Regions from separate parts of the Vogesella facilis genome, predicted to be linked through region 2. Evidence: predicted binding sites of a transcription regulator. Region 2 holds the regulator's gene; each other region holds the start of a gene.
The links. Region 2 encodes HrcA, which represses chaperone genes, less so after heat shock. Its sites were predicted from a motif close to ATTAGCACTCGNNNNNNNCGAGTGCTAAT; they were not measured.
Positions count from the first base shown of each region.

Region 1 (2,270 bases), on a different contig from region 2:
TCCAAAAGTCATATTGAGGCCCGCGAAAAGTCAGGCAGAACGCTTGTCTGTTGATGAGACTGCGAAAAGTCCGAGTATATCCTACTATCTGTTATCCTCCCGATCCTGCTGCCGGAGCCTGGCTCTGGTATGGGCCTGGCAAAGGCCTTAACCTTGGACTTGCTTCTCGATGCTGCAAATATTACTGACGGCAATGTTGGTTTCTATTCTTGCGGGCCTTGGCCTCATTAGATACTCACATTTGCACTCGCATCTCACTGCCGACTTTGATACCGCCGGGGTGCAGAAATTTCATGCCGTGCCTGTGCCACGAGTCGGGGGTATCCCGATCATGTTGGGGCTACTGGTGGGGTGTGCGCTGTCTGGCTATCTGAATACTTCGGTGTGGGTGCTGCTGTTGCTGCTGTCTACCGTGCCCGCATTCGGCTTTGGCCTGCTGGAGGATGTCACCAAGAAGATTGGGCCGCTGATCCGTTTGTTGGCAACATTTGTGTCCGCCGGATTGGGGTATCTGTTGATACAGGCTGCTCTGACACGGTTGGGGATTCCCGCGGTTGATCATCTGCTGGCGCGCTATTGGTGGCTATCTCTGGTGGTAACCATGGTTGCCGTAGGGGGTGTAGCGCATGCTTTCAATATCATCGACGGCTACAATGGCCTTTCTGGTATGGTGGCAGTGCTTGTTTTTACGGCCATGGCTTATGTGTGTCTCAAGGTGCATGACATCCTGCTGATGAGCGTATGCATGGCCATGATAGGTGCAGTGCTTGGCTTCCTGTGCTGGAATTTCCCGCGTGGGCTGATTTTTGCTGGTGATGGTGGGGCCTACTTGGTGGGCTTCATGATTGCAGAAGTCTCTGTGCTGCTCGTTGCGCGTAACCCGCAAGTGTCGCCCTGGTTTCCACTACTGTGTGTGATTTATCCGGTGTTCGAGACCTTGTTTTCCATTTACCGGCGCAAGTTCCTGCAAGGTCGGGCAGTGGGCTGCCCAGATGCGCTGCATCTGCATCAAATGATCTACCGACGGCTGGTGCGTTGGATGGTAGGGTCTCGTGAAGCACGCCACCTTACCCAGCGTAATAGTCTGACTTCCCCCTATCTCTGGCTGCTCTGTTCTTTTTCTGTACTGCCCGCCATGCTCTTCTGGAACCGGACATGGGTGCTGCTGGTCTTTGTGGTGCTCTTTATTGCGGCCTACCTCTACTTGTACCAGCTTATTGTGCGCTTCCGTGCCCCGCGATGGCTGACCTTGCGCAAGGGCGGCTAGTGCACGGGCGTAGTTCTGATTCCAGAATTTCTTCACATGTCCCTCTTGAAAGCTGGCGACCCCGTCCCTATGATTAGCACTCACAAGGGGGGAGTGCTAACGGCGTTTCCTCACACCCACAAGCATAGTCTCTGTTCACACAGCTACTGATTTTAGGAGAGATCAATGGCAATCCGTCCTCTGCACGACCGTGTTGTTATCAAGCGCCTTGAAGCTGAAGAGAAGACCGCTTCCGGCATCGTTCTGCCGGGCGCTGCCGCCGAGAAGCCGGACATGGGCGAAGTGGTCGCCGTGGGCCACGGCAAGATTCTGGAAAACGGCGAGCGCCGTGCGCTGGAGCTGAAGGTTGGCGACAAAGTGCTGTTTGGCAAGTACTCCGGCCAGACTGTCAAGGTCGACGGCGAAGAGCTGCTGGTGATGCGCGAAGAAGACGTGATGGGGATCGTCGAGTAATCCGACCCATCACAATTTTTTGATACAGATTCTGGAGATTATTGAGCATGGCTGCTAAAGACGTACGCTTTGGTGATTCCGCCCGCGCCAAGATGGTGGTGGGTGTCAACATTCTGGCTGATGCCGTTAAAGTGACCCTGGGCCCGAAAGGCCGCAACGTGGTACTGGATCGCTCCTTCGGCGCGCCGACTATCACCAAGGATGGTGTTTCCGTTGCCAAGGAAATCGAACTGAAGGACAAGTTCGAGAACATGGGCGCGCAGATGGTGAAGGAAGTGGCTTCCAAGACTTCCGACGTGGCCGGTGACGGTACCACCACCGCTACCGTACTGGCCCAGGCCATCGTGCACGAAGGCATGAAGTTCGTGACCGCCGGCATGAACCCGATGGATCTGAAGCGCGGCATCGACAAGGCGGTAATCGCCTTGGTCGGCGAGATCGCCAAGATCGCCAAACCGTGCGCGACCACCAAGGAAATCGCCCAGGTTGGCTCCATCTCCGCCAACTCCGATTCCGACATCGGCGACATCATCGCCAATGCGATGGAAAA
Region 1 covers NZ_JBHRXN010000012.1:35,453-37,722, reverse strand. Annotated here, with positions in the region: gene ACFOLG_RS06735 (MraY family glycosyltransferase) at 332-1,267, shown strand; gene groES (co-chaperone GroES) at 1,433-1,720, shown strand; gene groL (chaperonin GroEL) at 1,768-2,270, shown strand, end outside.
Region 1: a site for HrcA is predicted at 1,340-1,368, ahead of groES (co-chaperone GroES). Genes of this name have one in related genera too.

Region 2 (2,270 bases):
CGCGTTACCGCCGGTAGTGGTTTCCGGGCTGCCGAACATCACGCCGATCTTCATGCGGATCTGGTTGATGAAGATCACCAGGGTGTTGGTGCGCTTGATGTTGCCGGTGAGTTTGCGCAGTGCCTGGCTCATCAGGCGGGCGTGCAGGCCGACGTGGTTGTCGCCCATTTCGCCTTCGATTTCCGCCTTCGGCACCAGTGCGGCCACCGAGTCGACCACGATCACGTCCACGCCGCCGGAGCGTACCAGCATGTCGGCGATTTCCAGCGCCTGTTCGCCGGTGTCCGGCTGCGAGATCAGCAGCTGTTCCACCGATACGCCCAGCTTCTGCGCGTATTGCGGGTCCAGCGCGTTCTCGGCGTCGATGTAGGCGCAGGTGCCGCCCAGTTTCTGCGCTTCGGCCACCACCTGCAGACACAGCGTGGTTTTACCGGAGGATTCCGGGCCGTAGATTTCCACCACACGGCCGCGGGGCAGGCCGCCGACGCCCAGCGCCAGGTCCAGGCCGAGCGAACCGGTGCTGATCACCTGCAGGTTCTCGGTGATCTGGTTGTCGCTCATGCGCATGATCGAGCCTTTACCGAACTGCTTCTCGATCTGTGCCAGGGCCGCGGCTAGGGCTTTGCTCTTGTCTTCGGCTGCCATGCTTGCTCCATTCAATTCTAACGGGGGTGTATCAGGAAAGTTTTTTTGATTATGTACATTTTCATCTGGCGTGCCAAATAAAAATGCAAATCAACGATGTATGCGCGCCACACGCGGTGACGCCGGGAGATGAACCAATCGGCGGATTATCGCACAAAACAGCATGCGGCCAAGCCGGTGGCGGCGGTGCTTGGCCGCATTGACAGGGGCTTTTGGGAAGCGACCCAGCTGTGCAAGAATGCCGATTATGCTGAACGAACGCACGCAACATCTGCTGAAAGTGCTGGTCGAGCGTTATATCGCCGACGGGCAACCCGTAGCCTCCAAAACGCTGGCGGCGGTGTCCGGCCTGGATCTGTCGGCGGCCTCCATCCGCAATATGCTGGCCGATCTGGAGGAGATGGGGCTGATCGCCTCGCCGCACACCTCGGCCGGGCGCATTCCCACGCCGCGCGGCTACCGCATGTTTGTCGACCGGCTGCTCACCGTGCAGCAGTTGGCCGCACCGACGCTGGCGGAGCTGAAAAGCGGCATCCAGCCGGACAGCCCGCAGCGGGTGGTGCAGACCGCGTCGCAGATGCTGTCGGAGCTGACGCAGTTCGCCGGGGTGGTGATGACGCCACAGCGCGCCGATGCCGCCTTTCGCCAGGTGGAGTTCCTGCGCCTGTCCGAGCGCCGTATCCTGCTGATCCTGGTGACGCTGGACGGCGACGTGCAGAACCACCTGTTCCATACCAGCCGTGACTACACACCGAGCGAGCTGGTGGAGGCGGCCAACTTCCTCAACCAGCACTACGCCGGCCAGCAACTGGACAGCGTGGCCAGCCGGGTGGAAACCGAGCTGCGCCAGCTGCAGGGCAATATTTCCGAGCTGATGGCGGCGGCGATCCAGTTCGGCCGCCAGGCGCTGCCGGGTGGCGACGATATCGTGATCCGTGGCGAAGGCCGGCTGCTGGCGGTTAGCGATTTTTCCAGCGACCTGTCGCGGCTGCGCGAGCTGTTCGATACCTTCCAGCGCAAGACTGAACTGCTGCAGCTCTTGGAGCAGAGCCGGCGCGCGCCCGGCGTCAACCTGTTCATCGGCGAGGAGTCTGGTGTGCTGCCGCTGGACGACTGCAGCGTGGTGATCGCCCCGTACCGCCTCAACGGCCAGGTGGTGGGCACGCTGGGGGTGGTCGGGCCGACGCGCATGGACTACGAACGGGTGATTCCCATCGTCGACATCACCGCGCGGCTGGTTTCCAGCGCGCTCAATTTCAATGACCAGCCGTAAGCCGCCACGGCTTGCGGCCAACCTGCAGGAGCTTTCCATGCGTGCCTTGCGCCGATTGGCCCTGGTGGCCGCCCTGGCCGCCATTTCTTCTGCCCAGGCGGATGTGGCGCTGCTGATGCGCCCGGATGTACAGCGTTTCATCGACGAGCAGGTGGCCGGCGGCGAGCTGAACCGTGCCGAGCTGGAGGCGGTGTTCGCCAATGTCGAAGCCAAGCCCAACATCATCGCGGTGATGGACAAACCGTCCACCGCGCGGCCGTGGTACCAGTTCCGCCCCAATTTCTACAGCGACAAGCTGATGCAGGACGGCGTGACGTTCTGGCAGCAGAATGAGGCAGCGTTGCTGCGCGCG
Region 2 covers NZ_JBHRXN010000031.1:107,535-109,804, forward strand. Annotated here, with positions in the region: gene recA (recombinase RecA) at 1-645, opposite strand, end outside; gene hrcA (heat-inducible transcriptional repressor HrcA) at 893-1,918, shown strand; gene mltB (lytic murein transglycosylase B) at 1,956-2,270, shown strand, end outside.

Region 3 (2,270 bases), on a different contig from region 2:
AGGAGAAGGTGATGCCGGTACGGCTGTCCGGCGGCGAACAGCAGCGGCTGTGCATCGCGCGCGCCGTGGTGCACCGGCCCAGCATCCTGTTGGCCGACGAGCCGTCGGCCAACCTTGACCGCGCCTACGCGCTGGACATCATGGAGCTGTTCAAGTCCTTCCACCAGGTGGGCGTTACCGTGCTGATCTCCGCGCACGACGAGACCCTGATGGAAGACTACGGCCGCCGCATCATCCGCCTGCGGGAAGGACAATTCGCCTCATGAAGCATTTCTTCTACCTGCACTGGCAGGATGCCAGACAAGCGCTGCGCAAGATGCTGCGCCAGCCGGTGGGCAGCCTGCTGAGCCTGCTGATGCTGGCGGTAGCGATGTCGCTACCGGTCAGCCTGTACCTGGGCGCCGGCAGCCTGCAGCACTGGGTGGGCAAACTCACCGCCTCGCCGCAGATCACCCTGTTCATGGAGCTGTCCGCCGAGCAGGCCGATATCGCCGCGGTGCAATCCAGCCTGTCGTCCCATCCCACCGTAGCCAATTTCCGCTACGTTGGCCGCGACCAGGCGCTACGCGAACTGGAGCAGCGCAGTGGCCTTGCCGGCATCAGCGAGGGGCTGGACGGCAACCCGCTGCCGGACGCCTTCATTGTCACCCCCAAGCCGGACACCGCGCCGGACGCGCTGGACATGCTGCAAAAGGAATTGTCCGGCCTGCCGATGGTGGAGCAATCGCAGTTCGATGCCGCCTGGGCGCGCCGCCTGCACGGCCTGCTGGATATCGCGGTGAAGCTGGCCTGGTTCCTCGCCGCCAGCTTCGGCATCGCACTGGTGCTGATCACCCACAACACCATCCGCATGCAGATTCTGGCGCGACAGGAGGAGATCGAAGTGGCCAAGCTGATCGGCGCCACCGACAGCTTCATCCGCCGCCCCTTCCTGTACCACGCGTTCTGGCTGGGCCTGCTCAGCGCGCTGCTGTGCTGGGGGCTGAGCAGCCTGTTCGTGGCGCAGGCAGCGCCGGCGCTGAACGAATTTGCACGGCTGTACGGTGAGAACATCAACCTGGCCGGGCTGAGTGGCGTCGAGTTGGCCGCACTGGCCGGCGGCAGCATCCTGCTGTGCCTGTTCGGTGCGCGACTGGCGGCGGATCATCATCTGCGCAAGGTGCGCGCGCACTGATGCTATCGGCCACATAAAAAAATACCATCAAACGGGAACCGGGCCCGATCTGGCACTCTCATAAGCTGAGTGCTAACATCGGTTCAGGTTTTCTTGAGGACAAGCCATTTATGACTGCAATCGCCTTGCCTGTACTCTCCTCCAACGGCAGCCTGGAGCAGTACATCCAGACCGTTAACAGCATCCCGATGCTGACACCGGAAGAAGAGTTCGAGCTTGCCACCCGCCAGCACCAACAAGGTGACCTGGACGCGGCCAAGCGGCTGGTGCTATCGCATCTGCGCGTGGTGGTTTCCATCGCCCGCGGCTATTCCGGCTACGGCCTGCAGCAGGCCGACCTGATCCAGGAAGGTAATATCGGCCTGATGAAGGCGGTAAAGCGCTTCGAACCCAATCGCGGCGTACGCCTGTTCTCCTTTGCCGTACACTGGATCAAGGCCGAGATTCACGAGTTCATCCTGCGCAACTGGCGCCTGGTGCGCATTGCCACCACCAAGCCGCAGCGCAAGCTGTTCTTCAACCTGCGCAGCATGCGCCAGAGCCTGTCGGCGCTATCGGAACACGAAGCGCATGCCATCGCGCAGGAGCTTGGCGTCAAGCCGGAAGAAGTGCGTGAAATGGAAACGCGCATGAGCGGCCAGGACATCGCGCTGCTGGCCGATGATGGCGATGATGAGGGCTTTGCCCCCATCGACTGGCTGGCCGATTCGCACGACGAGCCAACGCGCGCGCTGGAACGCCGTTCGCTGGATCTGCTGCAAAGCGAGGGCCTGGAGCAGGCGCTCAGCACGCTGGACCCGCGCAGTCGCCGCATCATCGAGGCGCGCTGGCTGGCGGACGACAGCGGCGCCACGCTGCACGAGTTGGCCGCAGAGTTCGGCGTCTCCGCCGAGCGCATCCGCCAGATCGAGGCCAAGGCACTGGGCAAGATGAAAACCGCGCTGAGCAGCGGCCAGGTCATCGACGCCTGAGCGCCCCCTCCTCGAAAAAAAGCCACCGAACGGTGGCTTTTTTCTTGCTGGCACTGCGGCCAAGCGGCGCATTAACGATATTGCGCCGGCAAGGCGGCGACCGCCTGCTGTGCAATCTGCCGCAG
Region 3 covers NZ_JBHRXN010000030.1:78,178-80,447, forward strand. Annotated here, with positions in the region: gene ftsE (cell division ATP-binding protein FtsE) at 1-266, shown strand, start outside; gene ftsX (permease-like cell division protein FtsX) at 263-1,174, shown strand; gene rpoH (RNA polymerase sigma factor RpoH) at 1,285-2,145, shown strand; gene ACFOLG_RS10150 (PglL family O-oligosaccharyltransferase) at 2,217-2,270, opposite strand, start outside.
Region 3: a site for HrcA is predicted at 1,223-1,251, ahead of rpoH (RNA polymerase sigma factor RpoH). Genes of this name have one in related genera too.